Regions from separate parts of the Mesorhizobium sp. M0058 genome, predicted to be linked through region 2. Evidence: riboswitches for the same ligand, from Rfam matches in the RefSeq annotation. Region 2 holds a riboswitch; the other holds the start of a gene.
What was found. A riboswitch is a leader RNA that binds a small molecule or an ion and turns the genes downstream of it on or off. The one in region 2 is predicted to bind S-adenosylmethionine.
Positions count from the first base shown of each region.

Region 1 (9,041 bases), on a different contig from region 2:
TAGGTCCGAGCCGCGCAGGTCAAGGTTTGCCAAGAGGCATCCAAGGCCAAGCACATGAGAGAGGATTTAATCATGCTGATCTCCCAGATCCTCGACGACGCCGAGACCATCCGCGTCGTCGCCCGCAATGGCGGCGGCAAGACCAGGATCATCAATGGCGCCCGCAGCGTCTATTCGCTGGCCATGGAAGCCGCGCGCACCGGCACGGGCCTCGCCGCGCTGATCGAGCGCAAGGGGTTCGGTGAAGCGATAGACCTCGACGCCGTCTACAAGAAGGGCCGGCTGGTGTCCCCGATCAACCATCCCGATCCCGCGCATCTGCATCTGACCGGCACCGGCCTGACCCATCTCGGCTCGGCGGCGACGCGCGATTCCATGCACAAGAAGCTCAGCGATGGCGGCGAGGAGCAGCTTACCGATTCCATGAAGATGTTCCGCATGGGGCTCGAAGGCGGCAAGCCGGCCAAGGGCCAGACCGGCGTGCAGCCGGAATGGTTCTACAAGGGCAACGGCACCATGGCGGTGGCGCCGGGCGCCGCACTGATGTCGCCGGCCTTCGCGCAGGACGCCGGCGAGGAGCCGGAAATCGCCGGCATCTATGTCATCGGCGACGACGGCGCGCCGTTCCGCGTCGGCTTCACGCTGTCGAACGAGTTTTCCGATCATGTTACCGAGCGGGTGAACTATCTGTTCCTGGCACATTCCAAACTGCGCAACGCCTCGTTCGGGCCGGAAATCCTGATCGGCGACCTGCCGGCCGACGTCAGGGGCTCATCGCGAATCTATCGCGACAGCAACTTGCTGTGGGAAAAGCCGTTCCTGTCGGGCGAAGCGAACATGTCGCACACAATCGCCAATCTCGAACATCATCACTTCAAATATTCGGCCTTCCGCCAGCCGGGCGACGTGCATGTGCACATGTTCGGCACGGCGACGCTGTCCTTTGCCGACGGCATCAAGACTCAGGCCGGCGACGTGTTCGAGATCGAGGCCGCGGATTTCGGCCTGCCGCTGCGCAACCCGCTGGAGATTGAGCAGCCGGTTAAGGTGGCGGTGAAGGCGCTTTGAGGCAGCATCACAATTTGGGAGCCGGAAATGAACGGAATGCGGCTTGTCATTGTGTTCACGGGCGTGGCCCTGTTCCTGACCCAACCGTCGGTGGCCTTTAGCGCCGGCCAGTGCAGCCCGAAGTCCTATCGTGAAGCCCGTTTGGCGATGACGAGCCGTCTTCTGGCAACCGGCTATTCGAAAGCCCAGGTGAGCTTTCTGATGCGCAACACGGATCACATGACATCAGCGCTTCGCAGCGACAGGCTGAACAACAATGGCAAGGTCTGCGGCATCGACTCCGCCAAGGCCCATGTTCTCGGTTGCCTCGACAAGCAGTTGTTCCCGTTGAAGCGCGGCTCAAACGCTTCGCTCGACGAGGTCAAACTGACCGAAGGCTTTTGGGGCAGGAAACGTTTGGCCGCACGCGAACTGCTGTTTATCGGCCATTTTCATGCCTGCCTTGGCGCCGCGAAAGAGTATCTCTTTCGCGGCTGACGCCGGCGGACGGGACTCAATAAATATCGAAATCGAAATACTTGGCCTGGATCTTCTTGTAAGTGCCGTCGGCGACGATGGCGTCTATCGCCGCATTCAGCTTGTCGCGCAGCGCCGTGTCCTCCAGGCGGACAGCGATGCCGGCTTGCGTCTCGGTGCCCTTGACGTCGCCGACAAGCTTGCAGCAGCCTTCGCTCGCCTTCTTCAGCCAGTCCATCAGCACGAATTTGTCGGAGATGACGGCGTCGAGACGGCCGTTCTGCAGGTCGGTGATCGCCTCTTCCTGGGTGGGGTAGAGTTTCGCCTCGGCGCCGGCCTTGCCATAGGCGTCCTGCGCATAGTCGGCCTGGGTGGTCGAGGCCTGCGCGCCCACCGTCTTGCCGGCAAGGGCTGCCGGTTCGGTGGAAGTGAGGTCGCTGTCCTTCGGCGCCACCAGCGCCAGCGGCGTCGTGTAGTATTTGTTGGTGAAGGCGACCTGTTTCTTGCGCTCCTCGGTGATGCTCATCGAGGCGATGATGGCGTCGAACTTTTTCGCCTGCAGCGCCGGGATGATGCCGTCCCAGTCCTGGGTGACGATCTCGCACTCGACCTTCATCTGCGCACACAGCGCATTGGCAATGTCGATGTCGAAGCCCTCGATCTTGCCGTCCGCGGTAATGGTGTTGAAGGGCGGATAGGCGCCCTCGGTGCCGATCTTCAATTTCTCCTGCGCCTCAGCCAGCGAGCCGGCCGATATCACCAGCATGGCAGCGCCCGCTGCCGATATGATCCATCTTGAAATCTGCATTTTGGTTCCCCTTGCGCGCCGTTCTCTTGCCGGCCACCGAAAGGCAGCCAAGCATGGTGAGGCAGCGCAGGCAAGTATTTTGCCTGACGGTGATCGAAGGTTCAGCCGGCGGGGCGGAAATGCTTGGAGAGCTTGAGGCCTTGCGCCTGGTAATTCGAGCCGAGATCGGTGCCGTAAAGCGCCTGCGGCCGCTTCAGCATGTGTTCGTAGACCAGCCGGCCGACGATCTGGCCGTGGTCGAGGATGAACGGCACTTCGTGGCTGCGCACTTCGAGCACCGCCCGGCTGCCGGTGCCGCCTGAGGCCGAATGGCCGAAGCCCGGATCGAAGAAGCCGGCATAGTGAACACGGAATTCGCCAACCAGCGGATCGAAGGGCGTCATCTCGGCGGCGTAGAGCGGCGGCACGTGCACGGCTTCGCGGCTGACCAGGATGTAGAACTCGTCCGGGTCGAGCACCAGTTCGCCGGCGCCGCTCTTATAGAGCGGCTCCCAGAAATCGACGGCATCCTGGGCGGCGCGCTTGTCGACATCGACCAAGCCGGTGTGATGCTTGCCGCGATAGCCGACCAGGCCGTTCTGGTCGCCGTCGAGATCGATCGACAGCGCAATGCCGCCGCCGGAAATGTTGGGCGGCTCGGTCGCCACCAGCATCTCGGCGCGGTGCAATTCGTTCAGTTCTGCCTCCGACAACAGCGCGTTGCCGGTGCGAAAGCGGATCTGCGACAGCCTCGATCCGGCGCGTACGACGATCGGGAAGGTGCGCGGACTGACTTCGAGATAAAGCGGCCCGTGATAGCCGGGGGCGATCTTGTCGAACTCATGGCCGCGATCGGTCATCACCCGGGTGAAGATGTCGAGCCGGCCGGTCGAGCTCTTCGGGTTGGCCGAGGCCGACACGTTTGCGGGCAGCGCCAGGCTTTCGAGCAGCGGCACGATGTAGACGCAGCCGGTTTCCAGCACCGCGCCCTCGGCGAGACTGAACTCATGCAATTTCAGCCGGTGAAGCTTGTCGGCCACCAGATGATCGGGACCCGGCAGGAAGGAGGCGCGCACGCGAAAAGCCTTGTCGCCGAGCCTGAGATCGAGGCTCGCCGGCTGCACCTGGTCGACATCGAGCGCGCGCGGCGACTTGAGCGCGCCGGACTGAAACAGCGCGGAAATGTCCTGATCGGGAAGAATGCCTGTCTGCCGCAAAAGGCTGGCTCCGCTCCAAGGTCGGTCTCTTTGTGGCAGGTTCTTGCCGCAAAACCGCTGGATATTATTGCGGAACCTGCCTGGTACAAACCTCTTAATGAAGCCGGCAATTGACGCAAGCGCAGGTGAGGTCTAAAGGGTCGTTATCCCGTGGTGATTTGGCCGGTCGGCTTGCAGCCACGTTAAACAAGTCGCTAAAGGACCGTCGGGCCGCAAGGCCATATGGACCGGTTGCGACTTTCGCGGCCGGTTTTTTTGTGTCTGGAACAAAAGCGATGAGCACCAAGAAGCGTAACTGGAAACCTCAGACCGCACTCGTGCACGGGGGAACGCTGCGTTCCCAGTTCGGCGAGACGTCCGAAGCGATGTACCTCACCCAAGGCTATGTCTACGAGACGGCGCAGGCTGCCGAGGCCCGTTTCAAGGGCGAGGAGCCGGGCTTCATCTATTCGCGCTATGCCAACCCTACCGTCGACATGTTCGAAAAGCGCATGTGCGCGCTGGAGGGTGCCGAAGATGCGCGCGCCACGGCGTCCGGCATGGCGGCGGTGACGGCAGCGCTCCTGTGCAGCGCCAAGGCCGGCGACCATATCGTTGCGGCGCGCGCGCTGTTCGGCTCCTGCCGCTGGGTGGTGGAGACGCTGGCGCCGAAATACGGCATCGAGGCAACGCTGGTCGACGGCACCGACATCGCCAACTGGGAAAAGGCGGTGCGGCCGAACACGAAACTGTTCTTCCTGGAAAGCCCGACCAATCCGACGCTGGAAGTGGTCGACATCGCAGCGGTGGCGGCGCTCGCCACCTCGATCGGCGCCAGGCTGATCGTCGACAATGTCTTTGCCACGCCCTTGCAGCAGAAGCCCTTGCAGCTCGGCGCCCATATCGTTGTCTACTCCGCGACCAAGCACATTGACGGCCAGGGACGCTGTCTCGGCGGCATCATCCTGTCGGACAAGAAATGGATCGACGAGAATTTGCACGACTATTTCCGCCACACCGGCCCGAGCCTGTCGCCGTTCAACGCCTGGACGCTGCTCAAGGGCCTGGAGACGCTGCCGGTTCGGGTGCGCCAGCAGACGGAAAGCGCGGCCAAGATCGCGGATTTCCTGGCAGGACGGCCGGAAATCGCCCGCGTCATCTATCCCGGCCGCGCCGACCACCCGCAGGCCGACATCGTCAAGAAGCAGATGACGGGCGGATCGACGCTGATCTGCCTCGACGTTAAGGGCGGCAAGCAGGCGGCCTTCGCCTTGCAGAACGCGCTCGACATCGTGCTGATCTCCAACAATCTCGGCGACGCCAAGAGCCTGATCACCCATCCGGCGACCACCACGCACAAGAACCTCAGCGACGAAGCTCGCGCCGAGCTTGGCATCGGGCCGGGAACGCTCAGGCTGTCGGTCGGTCTTGAGGATACGGACGATCTGCTGGAGGACGTTGCGCAGGCGCTGAAGGCCGCCGGATAGGCCGCGAGGCGTCACGCTCCCGACGAAACCTCTTCCAGTTCGGCCGTCTTGGTGCCGATGGTCATGATGTTGCCGCGCCAGTCGACGGCGCCGCTCAGCCAGCCGCGCGCCCAGATGGCGGGAAGCATCATGTCGCGCACCATCATCGCCGGGACCATGCGCAGCGACAGGTGCCAGCCCTTGGCCGCGGCCAGCGCGCATTCGGGAATGTAGGCCGCCGTCAGCACGGCCAACACCGTGGCCGGCAGGCTGATGCCGGCACTTGCGGCCGCCACCAGCGCCAACGCCAACGGCACGGCGACGCCGGTCAGGATCTCGGGTGCGAAAAACAGCGGGAAAGTGACGCGGCGCAACCGCGCCCAGCGCGCCTGGCGCGACCAGATGTCGGCAAGTCGGCGCTGCCCCAGTGGTTGCTCGAAAGGCGAGGCAACGAGATTGACGCGCAGGCCCAGTCCGTTGACCAGCTTGGTTGCAGCAGCATCCTCGGCGATCTCGGCGGCCAGCGCGCGGATACCGCCACTGGTATCGAGCATCGGCTTGTTCCACAGCATGCTCTTGCCTTGGGCAAAGCCGAGACCGAGCGCCTCGCCGGCATATTGCCAGCGCGCCTGCAGCGTGTTGAGGAACGCGCATTCGACCTCGGCCCAAAAGCCATGCGGCCGAGAGCCGATCGGCGTCGAGCAGATAAGCCCGGTATTGGTCCGCCAGGCCGCCATCAGGTGCTGGACGTAATCCCTTGGCATCAGCACGTTGGAATCCGCCAGAATAACCCAATGATAGCGCGCCGCTTCCCAGCCCTTGACGCAGTTGTTGAGCTTCGGGTTGCTGCTGACGCGGTCGTCGCCGATCAGCAGCCGGGCCGGCACGTTGGGAAACAGGACGATCGCCCTGTTTATCAGTTTGACGACGGGATCGTCGGCGTCAGCGACGCAGAAGATCAGTTCGTAGCGCGGCCAGTCGAGCGAGAAGGCTCGCTGCAGCGTCTCTTGTGTGAACGGCTCCACGCCGCGCGACGGCACGACGATCGACACCGGCGGCTGCTCGTTGGACGGCGGAGGGATGAGACGGCGCGCTTTCAGCTTCGACGATGCAAGCAGGATGCTGGCGAGATTGGAAAGAAGCAAAGCGGAGGAAGCGAAGGCGGCTGTGAGAGCTGGTTCCATCGAGATCTGGTCACTCCGGAAAGGCCGCTCGCGGCTGCTTTGTCAGTCGACAGATGGGCCTTGAGTCGCCGGCAAGGTTTGCGCACACCAACATTGTCATGTGTCACTTAAATGACATTGTTTGTCGGCACCTGCGCTTTGAGGCTGGCAGGACATGCCGCTCTGCGCGTATCAAACCGCATGGCGCGACAAATGTTCCCTGCCGCGCAACCGGAGCAGCCCATGTACCGCGCCGTCACGCGCAACATCGAAGTGCAGGTCAGACCGTTCTACCTGGAGGACCGCTCGGACCCGGCGGAGAACCGCTATGTCTGGGGCTACCAGGTGACGATCGACAACCAGTCGGACGATTTCGTGCAGCTTATGGCGCGTTACTGGCACATCACCGACGGCAGCGGCCGGGTCGAGGAAGTGCGTGGCGCCGGCGTGGTCGGCGACCAGCCTGAGCTCAATCCCGGCGACAGCTATCAATACACGTCAGGCTGCCCGCTCTCGACGCCGTCCGGCTTCATGGTCGGCCACTACACCATGCGCAACAAAAAGGGCGAGACGTTCGACGTCGCTATTCCCGCGTTTTCGCTGGATCTGCCGGGGACGCGGCGGACGGTGAATTAGGGGTTTTCTCCCCATCTCTATACGGGGAGAAATGCCCGGCAGGGCAATGAGGCGCCGCGGACTCATGAGGTTATCTTCCACGCACATGACGTAGGCTATGCGCGGCCATTCACCAAAGTTCGCGCTGCCCCTCATCCGCCCTTCGGGCACCTTCTCCCCGTGAACGGGGAGAAGGAAGAGATGCTACTGAGCTGCAAACTCCGCCGGGTCGAAGTCGTACTGCTTCGAGCAGAACTCGCAGGCGACGTGGATGCCGCCATCTTCGGTGCTGTCCTTGATCTCCTGCGCGGAAAACCCCTCGAGGATGCCGCGTATCTTGTCCCTTGAGCAGGAACATTGGTCGGCGACCGGCACGCCGCCGAAGACGCGCACGCCATGTTCGTGGAACAGCCTGTAGAGCAGCCGCTCGGCGCCGATGGTCGGGTCGATCAGCTCGGTCGGCTCGATGGTGCCGAGCAGCGCCACCAGCTCGCGCCACGAATTGTCGGCCGGCTCCTGCGTCACGTCACGCGGATCGCCGTCGCCGCCCGAAATGTCGGGCACGCGCATGCGCTCGGGCGACTGCGGCAGGAACTGCGCCAGGATACCGCCGGCGCGCCACTGCTCGCGCGCACCGCCGGGGCCGGGCGTCAGCAGCTTGGCCACCGACAGCCTGAGGTCGGTCGGGATCTGCTCCGACTGGCGGAAATAGGTGCGCGCGGCGTCTTCCAGCGTCTCGCCGTCGAGCTGGACGATGCCCTGATAGCGCTGCGTGTGCGCGCCCTGGTCGATGGTCAGCGCCAAAACGCCGCTGCCCAGCAGCGTCTGCTGCGAGGTCTGGCCTGCGGCCACCAGGGCCTCCAGCCGGTCGGCGTCGAAACGCGCATAGGCGCGCAATGACGAAGGCGTGGAGAAATCCGCGACCAGCATGTCGACCGGCCCGTCGGTGCGGGTCTGCAGGATGAACTTGCCTTCGAATTTGAGCGAGGTGCCGAGCAGCACCGTCAGCACACAGGCTTCCGCGAGCAGGCGGGCGACCGGCTCGGGATAGTCGTGACGGTTGAGGATGGCGTCGAGCATCGGCCCGAGTTGCACGGTGCGGCCGCGCACGTCGAGCGGGCCGACCTCGAAGGGTACGACATGATCGTCGCCGGCATAGCCGAACTCGCCGAGTTTGGGGTGATGTTCAGTCACTTGATGCGTTTCCAACATGACAAAGCTCCAGGGCGCGGCCATGCGGCCCGGAGGGGTGCATGCGTCCAAACGCGCTTGATTTGCGTGATGCGGCGCAAATAGGCATCACGCCGCCCCGGATCAAGCGCTTGGAGATCAAGCGCCTGGAGATCAAGCGCCCAGACACCAGGCCAAAACCGCCTTCTGGGCGTGAAGCCGGTTCTCGGCTTCGTCGAAGACCACCGAATGCGGACCGTCGATGACCTCGTCGGTCACTTCCTCGCCGCGGTGCGCCGGCAGGCAGTGCATGAACAGGGCGTCGGGCTTGGCCCTGGCCATCAGCGCCGCATTGACCTGATAGGGCGAGAAGACATTATGGCCGCGGGCGCGGTGTTCCTGGCCCATCGACACCCAGCAGTCGGTGACGATGCAGTCGGCCTGGTCGACGGCCTCTTCGGGCGAGCGGGTGAAGTGCAGCTTGCCGCCATTGGTCTTCGACCAGTCGATGTGCTTCTGCGCCGGCTCGCTGCCTTCCGGCACTGCGACGTTCAGGTTGAAGCGGAACCGCGCCGAGGCCTCGAGCAGCGAATGCAGCACGTTGTTGCCGTCGCCGGTCCAGGCGATGGTCTTGCCGGCAACCGGACCGCGATGCTCCTCGAAGGTCATGATGTCGGCCATCAGCTGACAGGGATGGGTGTCGTCGGTCAGCCCGTTGATGACCGGAATCGTGGCATTCTCGGTCAGCTCGAGCAGCCGCTCATGCGACGTGGTGCGGATCATGATGGCGTCGACATAGCGCGACAGCACCTTGGCGGTGTCGGCAATGGTCTCGGAGCGGCCGAGCTGCATTTCGGTGCCGGTCAGCATGATGGTCTCGCCGCCGAGCTGTCGCATGCCAACGTCGAAGGACACGCGCGTGCGCGTCGACGGCTTGTCGAAGATCATGGCCAGCACCTTGCCTTCGAGCGGTTTGGTCCGTTCGCCGGCCTTGAGGCGCGCCTTGCGCACCACCGCATCGTCCAGCATCAGGCGCAGATCGCCTTCGGAAACGGCGGAAAGATCGGTGAAATGGCGAAGGCTCATCGGGAATGGTTCTCGGGATTACTTCGCGGCGGCC
Region 1 is NZ_JAMYUQ010000013.1:64,914-73,954, forward strand. It holds gene araD1 (AraD1 family protein) at 73-1,068, shown strand; gene NKJ75_RS22625 (hypothetical protein) at 1,096-1,545, shown strand; gene NKJ75_RS22630 (ABC transporter substrate-binding protein) at 1,562-2,332, opposite strand; gene NKJ75_RS22635 (2'-deoxycytidine 5'-triphosphate deaminase) at 2,434-3,528, opposite strand; SAM riboswitch at 3,669-3,746, shown strand; gene NKJ75_RS22640 (O-succinylhomoserine sulfhydrylase) at 3,804-4,994, shown strand; gene NKJ75_RS22645 (ceramide glucosyltransferase) at 5,006-6,157, opposite strand; gene apaG (Co2+/Mg2+ efflux facilitator ApaG/CorD) at 6,380-6,772, shown strand; gene NKJ75_RS22655 (Hsp33 family molecular chaperone) at 6,956-7,987, opposite strand; gene argF (ornithine carbamoyltransferase) at 8,096-9,007, opposite strand; gene NKJ75_RS22665 (aspartate aminotransferase family protein) at 9,026-9,041, opposite strand, start outside.
Region 1: it holds a riboswitch for S-adenosylmethionine, as region 2 does, so the genes downstream of both, NKJ75_RS22640 (O-succinylhomoserine sulfhydrylase) here and metX (homoserine O-acetyltransferase MetX) in region 2, are expected to answer to the same signal.

Region 2 (9,041 bases):
TGAACGCTCGATCACCATGGCGCTGTCCTCAATATGGGCAACAGTGCCCAATGAGCGGCTGGTCGGGCTCGGCTATACCTTGCCGTGGCTGGAGCGGTTCGGCACCGATGCCGAGCGGGTGTTTGCCTTCATGCCTGCTACGCAAGGCGCCGTCGTCTGGCCGGCGAACGGGCCGACGGCTACGGCGCTGGTCTTCGACGAGGAATTGCCGCTGGTCGATTCCTGCATCGACCGCATGCTGCTCGTGCATTCGCTCGAACATGTCGAAAACCCGCGCGAGACGCTGAACGAGATCTGGCGGGTGCTGTCGCCGGCAGGGCGCGTCGTCATCGTCGTGCCCAACCGGCGCGGTGTCTGGGCGCGGTTCGAGCACACGCCGTTCGGCAATGGCCGGCCGTTCTCGCGCGGCCAGCTGACAGAATTGCTGCGCGAGGCGAATTTCACACCGGCTTCCTGGTCCGACGCGCTGTTCTTCCCGCCATCGCCGCGGCGCTTCATGATGCGGTTCCACAATGTGCTGGAGCGCGCCGGCCGGCGGTTCTGGCCGATCTTTTCCGGCGTCATCGTGGTCGAGGCGCAGAAGCGGCTCTATCAGGGCGTGCCGGTCGCGCAGCGCGCCTCGCGCCGTGTCTTCGTGCCGGTACTGTCACCGCACGGTGCGACGCGGCTTGGCCGCCGGGCGGAAGGGGTGACATCGACGACGCGTCAGGTGACACCTTCGTGATCATCATGAAAACTGGTGTTGCGTGGGTTTTTCCCACCTATCTGTCGCAGATGCATTCGCGGTCCGTTTGAGCGGCGGATGCCTTCAAGTCTCTCCATCTGGTTTCAGCAACGCTTCTGAACGCAAGGACCTCGTGCATGGCTGATCAACCGGACAAGTCCGCCACCGCTCAGCCGGTAACCGTCGAAGCCAGCAGCCTGCGCGATCAGGTGGCGACGATAAAACGGGCGCTGATAGGCTCACCGGTGCGCAAGTGGCTGGTCTGGACGTCGGTCGGCATTATGGCGGTCATCGTCGCGACGTCGATCGGCCAGGTTCTGCTCAACCGCTGGAACCAGCCTTTCTACGATGCGCTGGCGCGTCGCGACATGGCGGCCTTCCTGCATCAGCTGATGATCTTTGCCGTGATTGCCGGCACGCTGCTGCTGCTCAACATCGCTCAGACCTGGCTCAACCAGATGATCCGGCTGAAGCTGCGCGAGGCGCTGACGCTCGACCTGATCGACCAATGGATGCGGCCGGCGCGGGCCTTCCGGCTCGCCAATGCCGGCGCCATCGGCGTCAATCCCGACCAGCGCATGCAGCAGGATGCTGCGCATCTGTCCGATCTGTCGACGGACCTCGGCGTCGGCCTGCTGCAATCCTTCATCCTGCTGGTGTCGTTCGTCGGCGTGCTTTGGCAACTCTCGTCGGGCTTCGTCTTCCACATCAACGGCTGGTCGCTGGCGATACCGGGCTACATGGTCTGGGCCGCGTTCCTCTATGCCGGCATCGCCTCCTGGCTGAGCTGGCTGGTCGGGCGGCCGCTGATCCGCCTCAACAGCGACCGCTACACCCGCGAGGCCGAGCTGCGTTCCGGGATGGTGCGCGTCAACGAGAATGTCGACGCCATCGCGCTCTATCGCGGCGAAGCCGATGCCAAGAGACGGCTCGAAATCGACCTTGGCACGGTGCTGGGCGCGATGCGAAACATCTACAAAGCGCAGATCAACCTGTCCTGGGTGACCGATACCTATGGCTGGATCACCGTGGTGGCGCCGATCCTTGTGGCATCGCCGGTCTATTTTTCAGGCGATATCAGCTTTGGCGGGTTGATGATGGCGGTCGGCGCCTTCAACCAGGTGCACTCGTCGCTGCGCTGGTTCATCAACAATATCGGCGGCATCGCCGACTGGCGCGCCACGCTGATGCGCGTTGCCGACTTCCGCATTGCGCTCGATGAAACCGATGTGTTGCACGACAAGGAAAAGCGCATCGAATTCGGCGATAACGCCAATGGCAGCCTGACCTTCGAGAAGCTCCAAGTGGCCTCGCCGGAGGGCTGCACCAAACTTTCAGACAGCCATGTCGAGATCCATCCCGGTGAGCGCGTCATGATCACCGGCGACCCAGGCGCCGGCAAGACATTGTTCTTCCGCGCCATTGCCGGCCTTTGGCCCTGGGGCAGCGGGCGGATCGGCTTGCCGGCCGGAGAAACGCCGATTTTCGTGCCGCGTGTTCCGTATTTTCCTGCCGGCACGTTACGCGAAGTGCTGCATCCGAATGGCTCGGCGCCGGCTGGCGATGCTGATTTTGGGGCGGTGCTGGCCGAGGTCGGCCTCGAGCGGCTGTCATCCTCGCTCGACCGTTCCGCACGCTGGGAGCGTGAACTCAACGATGACGAACAGCGCTCGCTGGCCTTCGCCAGGCTCGCCTTGCGGCAGCCGAAATGGGTGATCATCGACGAAGCGATGGACGCGTTCGATGGTCCTTCGCTGCGAAGGGTGCTGTCCATGCTGGAGAAACGCCTGCCGGAAACCGCGATCCTCAACATCGGGCGCGGACTGCACAATGATCATTTCTTTCCACGCGCATTGAACATCGTGAAGGATACGGGTGCTGCGCCACTGAAACCCGCCCGAGTCAGGACCGGCGCCATCGACCCGCCGCCGAAAGCGGCCGTGCGGCGAAAGAAGTAGAAGGGGCTTTATTTCGCCGCGATCGCGGCGAAGATCACGGATCGAAATATCGGTGGTGCGGCCATGCTCGACGCGTTCAGTCTGTTAGCTTGCCTTGCCTGCACCACGCCCGTGGCTGCCCCGGCCGTTGCCGTGGATGTCGAACTGGTGCTGGCCGTCGACATCTCACAGTCGATGGACGAGAGGGAGTTCGCGCTGCAGCGCGCTGGCTATGTCGAGGCGCTCAGGCATCCCGATTTCATCAAGGCCGTGCGCTCGGGAACCACCGGGCGCATCGCGCTTGCCTATTTCGAATGGGCGGGCGTCGTGCGCGAGGATGGCGTCATCGCCTGGCAGGTGATCGACAGCGCAGAGAGCGCCAACGCCTTCGCCGACAGAATAGAAGCGCGGCCGTTCCGCAGCTTTCGCGGCACCTCGATTTCCGGTGCGCTTGCCTTCGGCGCCGGGCTGTTCGAGGGCACGGGGTTCGATGCGCCACGCAGCGTCATCGACATTTCCGGCGACGGTCCCAACAACACCGGGCTGCCCGTCGCCACGACACGCGATGCGGCGGTGGCCAAGGGCATCGTCATCAACGGCCTGCCGATCCTGATCAGCCCGTCGCCGACCTTCAGCCATCTCGACCAGTATTATGACGACTGCGTCACCGGTGGGCCCGGCTCCTTCGTGTTGCCGATCTATGCGGCCTCGGAATTCGCCACCGCCATACGCCGCAAGTTGATCCTGGAGGTGAGCGGCATCGCCGATGCGACCGTGGTCCCGATCGATGCCGCCGCACCCATGGACTGCCTGCAGGGCGAACGCGACCGGCGGCTATATTCCGATCCATATCTGCCGGAACTCGACAAATGAGGTTTGAGGCAGTTCGGAGGGGAAAGCCGCTGCGCGGCTTGTCGGCAAACTTCAGGCCGGCCGTGCACCGTATTTGTCGCGAAATTCGGCATAGAGATCGCGGCGCCAGCGCCGGCCGCCGACATAGCCACGCAACAGCTGCGGCAGCGAATAGCCAAGCGCCTTCGACGACCGGTTGGCCATATAGCCGGAGAACGCCTGCGAAACCCTGCCCTTGAGTGCATCGGCGATGAGCTGCCGGGCGATCATGTAAGGCGGAATGTAGGGGTAGCGGTCGGCGATATAGGGGTGCTTGTCGATCAAGCTCGCATAGGCTTCGACATAGCCGTCCCGGCGACCGGAGATCGAATTCTCCGAGTTGTACTTTTTCCAGTCGATCACTTCGGACAGCTGCGCGCCGCTGCGACGGGCAAAGCGCAGCAACAATTCGCGATCCTGCATGCGCGTGACGTCACTGTCGTAGCCGCCGATGGCCAGCAGCGACTCGCGCCGGGCGGTGATTGCCGACCCGGCAATGAAGATGGTCTGCGCGACAAGGGCCCGCTCCAGCGAGTCGCGGCTCAGCAGCGCTTCGCGGTTGACGCAGTTGGTGCGGCGATTGCCCTTCAGCGACACGAAGGAACTGATCAGCACTTCGAGCGAGGGATTGTTGTCGAACTGCTCCAGCGTCCGCGCCAGGCGATCCGGCAAATAGACGTCGTCGGAATCGAGGAATGTCACCACCGGCGCCTGCGCCCGCTCGATGCCGGCATTGCGGGCGGCATTGGCGCCGCGCCATTTCGAGCCAACATAGATCAGCCGTGGATCGCGGATTTCGGCAAGTGCGGCTGCCGTACCGTCGGTCGAGCCGTCATCGACGACAATGTGTTCGAACCGGGGAAAATTCTGCGCCAGCACGCTCTCCACGGCGCGCACCACCTTGCTGCGGCGATTGTGCGTCGGTGTGATCACCGAGATCAGCGGAGCGAGGTCGGTTGCCTTGGACATGTTGCTTCGATTGTGCCCCGAAATGCCTGGAGGCCGGAGGTGTTGATGGTCGCCGTCCAAGCCTTACCCCGGGATGGAATTCGATTCGACGCTACAAAAAACCAGCGGCAATGTCATCACAAACTGTTGAGCCAGGACGCCGGTAAGCCGGCCGATTACTCCAGACGTAATCGACCGATGGCCATCATGTCTGCAGATTGCGCCAACGAAGCCGGTCGTCGGGCTTCGATCTCACAGGGAGTTCAGCCGTGGCCGCCTACGCCGTCGCCCATATGCGTCAAGTCACAATGGGCCCGCAGATTGTCGAGTGTCTGCAGAGGATCGATGCCACATTGGAGCCGTTCGGCGGCCGCTTCCTTGTCCACGGCGGCGACATGGACGTGGCCGAAAACGAATGGCCCGGGCATCTGATCGTCATCGAATTTCCGGACAGGGGGAATGCGTGGGGCTGGTACGATTCATCAGCCTATCGGGAGATTCTGGCCTTGCGAACCGACAACTCCCACGCCGATGTGATCATCGCCGATGGCGTTCAGCACCCGCACAAGGCGACGGACGTGCTGGAATAGGGGCAAACTACCGCTTCAGCAAGAACACCGCTTGCTGGCCGAAGAAATTCCAGAACCACCATGGCATCGACAGGCCGATCTTCTGGCCGTTGCCGTCGAGCGCGGTGGCTTTCTCGACCGAAGCGCCGAGTTCCTCGACCAGATTGACGAAGTCGCGGATGGTGCAGAAATGGATGTTGGGCGTGTCGTACCAGGAATAGGGCAGGTCCGCGGTCACCGGCATCCGGCCCTTGACGAACAGCGACAGCCGCACCCGCCAGTGGCCGAAATTGGGGAAGGAGACGATGGCGCGGTTGCCGATTCGCAGCAGCTCGTCGAGCACCAGCTTCGGGTTGCGGGTCGCCTGCAGCGTCTGTGACAGGACGACGAAGTCAAAACCCTTGTCCGGATAGAATTCGAGGTCGGTGTCGGCATCGCCCTGGATGACCGAGAGGCCGCGCGCCACGCATTCATTGACGCCTCGCTGTGACAGCTCCAGCCCGCGGCCGTCGACCTGCTTGGTCTCCTGCAGGAGTTCGAGCAGCAGGCCGTCGCCGGAGCCGACATCGAGCACCCGCGACTGCGGCGGTATCAGGTTGGCCACGACTTCGAGGTCGACGCGCTGGCTGCCATTGACGCTCATGAGGCGAGCCCCCTTGCGCGGGCCGCCGAGCCGATGAAGCCCTTGATGGCGGCAAACAGTTCGGGTTCATCGAGCAGGAAGGCATCATGGCCGCGGTCGGTGTCGATCTCGACAAAGGAGACGGAGGCGCCGGCGGCGTTGAGCGCATGCACGATCGAGCGGCTCTCCTCGGTCGGGAACAACCAGTCCGAGGTGAAGGACACCAGGCAGAAGCGGGTCTTGGTCCCGGCAAAGGCATCGGCCAACCGGCCGCCATGGTCGGCGGCGAGGTCGAAATAATCCATCGAACGGGTCATGTAGAGGTAGGAGTTGGCGTCGAAGCGGTCGACGAATGTCATGCCCTGGTGGCGCAGATAGCTTTCGATCTGGAAGTCGGCGTCGAAACCGAAGGTCAGCGCTTCGCGGTCCTGCAGATTGCGGCCGAATTTCCGATGCAGGGCGGCTTCCGACAGATAGGTGATGTGGGCGGCCATGCGCGCCACGGCGAGCCCCTTTTCCGGGCGCTTGCCGTGCTCGAAATATTTGCCGCCATGCCAGTCCGGATCGGCCATGACGGCCTGCCGGCCGACCTCGTGGAAGGCGATGTTCTGCGAGGAATGGCGTGCGCCTGTGGCGATCGGCAGGGCCGAGAAGACGCGCTCGGAATAGCACGATGCCCATTCCAGCACCTGCATGCCGCCCATCGAGCCGCCGAGCACGCAAAACAGCTTTTCGATGCCGAAATGGTCGACCAGCATCAATTGCGCCCGCACCATGTCGCGGATGGTGATGATTGGCAGGTCGAGGCCGTAGGGCTTGCCGGTGGCGGGATTGGTCGAGGCCGGACCGGTGGAGCCGAGGCACCCGCCGATGACGTTGGAGCAGATGACGAAGAAGCGGTTGGTGTCGATGATCTTGCCGGGACCGATCAGCACTTCCCACCAGCCGGGCTTGCCGGTCACCGGATTGGTGCTGGCGACATGCTGGTCGCCGGTCAGCGCGTGGCAGACCAGGATGGCGTTGGTGCGGGCATCGTTGAGGGCGCCATATGTCTGGTAGGCGATCTGGAACGGCGACAAAAGCGTGCCGGCGTCGAGCTTCAGCGGCTTGTCAGGGCCAAAACGCAACACAGGGCTCGACGGGTTGTCGGCCTCGTTGTTGGTTTTTGTAGCGCGGAGCGCGGCCATGTGACTCTCCTTGCACGCCGTCAGGCAATAAAAAACCGGCAATGCGATCGCAAAGCCGGTTACGTCACGCAAACGGCCCTTTAGCGAGTTGTTTAACGTGGCTGCAAGCCGACCGGCCAAATCACCACGGAACTGTTGCGTTCTTCTAGAACTCGTGCGGCCCGGCGTCAACGGCCAGCTATTGCCCGCCTCTCGACATTCGCGGCTACGGCTTGTATTTCCGCTGCGGCCTCCGGACGGAGGCGTTCTCAACGGGTTTGCGACATGGACAAGACAGCGGACAAGGCACGGCCGACGCCCCGCGCGGGCATTATGGACATCGACGCCTATGTGCCGGGCAAGAGCACGGCACCTGCCGGCGTCGCCAAGGTCCATAAATTGTCGTCGAACGAGAACCCGCTCGGCCCGTCGCCGAAGGCGATCGAGGCCGCGCGCGAAGTGGCCAGCAAGCTCGATGTCTATCCCGACGGCACCGCCCGCCGGCTGCGCGAGGCGATTGCCGAGGTGCATGGCCTCAACCCGGCAAACATCATCTGCTCCAACGGTTCCGACGAGATTTTGGGCCTGCTGGCGCAGACCTATCTGGCGGCCGGCGATGAGGCCATCATCACCGAACACGCCTTCATGATCTACAAGATCTACATCCAGTCGGCCGGCGGGACACCGGTGACGATCAAGGAAACCGAGGAACGCGCCGACGTCGACGCGATCCTGGCCGCGGTGACACCGCGGACCAAAATCATCTTCCTCGCCAATCCCAACAATCCGACCGGAACCTATCTGCCGTTCCAGGAGGTCCGCCGCCTGCATTCCGCTCTCCCGGGCAACGTGCTTCTGGTGCTCGACGCGGCCTATGCCGAATATGTCAGGCGCAATGACTATGAGGCCGGCATCGAGCTGGCGGGCAGCGCACAGAATGTGGTCATGACCCGCACCTTCTCCAAGCTTGGCCTTGGCGGCGCGCGCATCGGCTGGATGTATGGCCCACTGCACATCGTCGATGCCATCAACCGCATCCGCGGCCCTTTCAACGTTAACGCAACAGCGATCGAGGCCGGCATTGCCGCCATCCGCGACCGCGCCCATGTCGAGCGCAGTTCGTTGCACAACGAGACCTGGCTTACCTGGTTGAATGAAGAACTGACGAAGCTTGGGCTGCGCGTGACGCCCAGCGTCGGCAATTTCGTTCTCATCCACTTTCCCGACGACAAGAAGCATTCGGCTGAGGCGGCGGACGACTACCTCACCCAGCGCGGCTATATATTGCGGCGCGTTACCGGCTATGGCTTTCCCAATGCGCTGCGCATGAGCGTCGGCACCGAAGAAGCCAATCGCGGCGTCATCGATGCCCTCACGACATTCCTGAAAAGCTGAAACAATGACTTCACCGATGTTTGAAAAGATCGCGCTGGTCGGCATCGGCCTGATCGGCTCGTCGCTGGCCCGCATCATCCGCCGCGAGGGCCTGGCCCGCCATGTCGCCATCGCGACGCGCAGCCCGGCCACGCTGGCGCGGGCGAAGGAGCTCGGTCTTGGCGAGAGCTACACCACCGACGCCAGGGAAGCGGTCCTCGACGCCGACCTGATCATCGTCTCGGTGCCAGTGGGGTCGTCGGGCGAGGTGGCGCAAGAGATCGCAGCGGCGCTGAAAAAAGGCGCCATCCTCACCGATGTCGGTTCGACCAAGGCCTCCGTCATTGCGCAAATGCAGCCCTATGTGCCGGACGGCGTGCACTTCATTCCGGGACACCCGCTGGCGGGTACGGAGAAATCGGGCCCGGATGCGGGTTTCGCCGAGCTGTTCGAAAACCGCTGGTGCATCTTCACGCCGCTGCCGGGAACCGATCCGGCCGCGCTGGAAAAGCTGTCGGAATTCTGGCGGCGCTGCGGCTCCAACATCGACACGATGGACCCGCAGCATCATGACATGACGCTGGCCATCGTTTCGCATCTTCCGCACATCATTGCCTACAACATCGTCGGCACGGCCGACGATCTGGAATCGGTGACCAAGTCGGAAGTGATCAAATATTCGGCTTCCGGTTTCCGCGACTTCACCCGTCTGGCCGCCTCCGACCCGACCATGTGGCGCGACGTGTGCCTGCACAACAAGGATGCCATCCTGGAAATGCTGGCGCGCTTTTCGGAGGACCTCGCCTCGCT
Region 2 is NZ_JAMYUQ010000019.1:2,381-11,421, forward strand. It holds gene NKJ75_RS27250 (class I SAM-dependent methyltransferase) at 1-724, shown strand, start outside; gene NKJ75_RS27255 (ABC transporter ATP-binding protein/permease) at 862-2,682, shown strand; gene NKJ75_RS27260 (DUF1194 domain-containing protein) at 2,746-3,534, shown strand; gene NKJ75_RS27265 (glycosyltransferase family 2 protein) at 3,586-4,521, opposite strand; gene NKJ75_RS27270 (DUF1330 domain-containing protein) at 4,770-5,090, shown strand; gene metW (methionine biosynthesis protein MetW) at 5,098-5,712, opposite strand; gene metX (homoserine O-acetyltransferase MetX) at 5,709-6,878, opposite strand; SAM riboswitch at 6,939-7,016, opposite strand; gene hisC (histidinol-phosphate transaminase) at 7,143-8,252, shown strand; gene NKJ75_RS27290 (prephenate/arogenate dehydrogenase family protein) at 8,257-9,041, shown strand, end outside.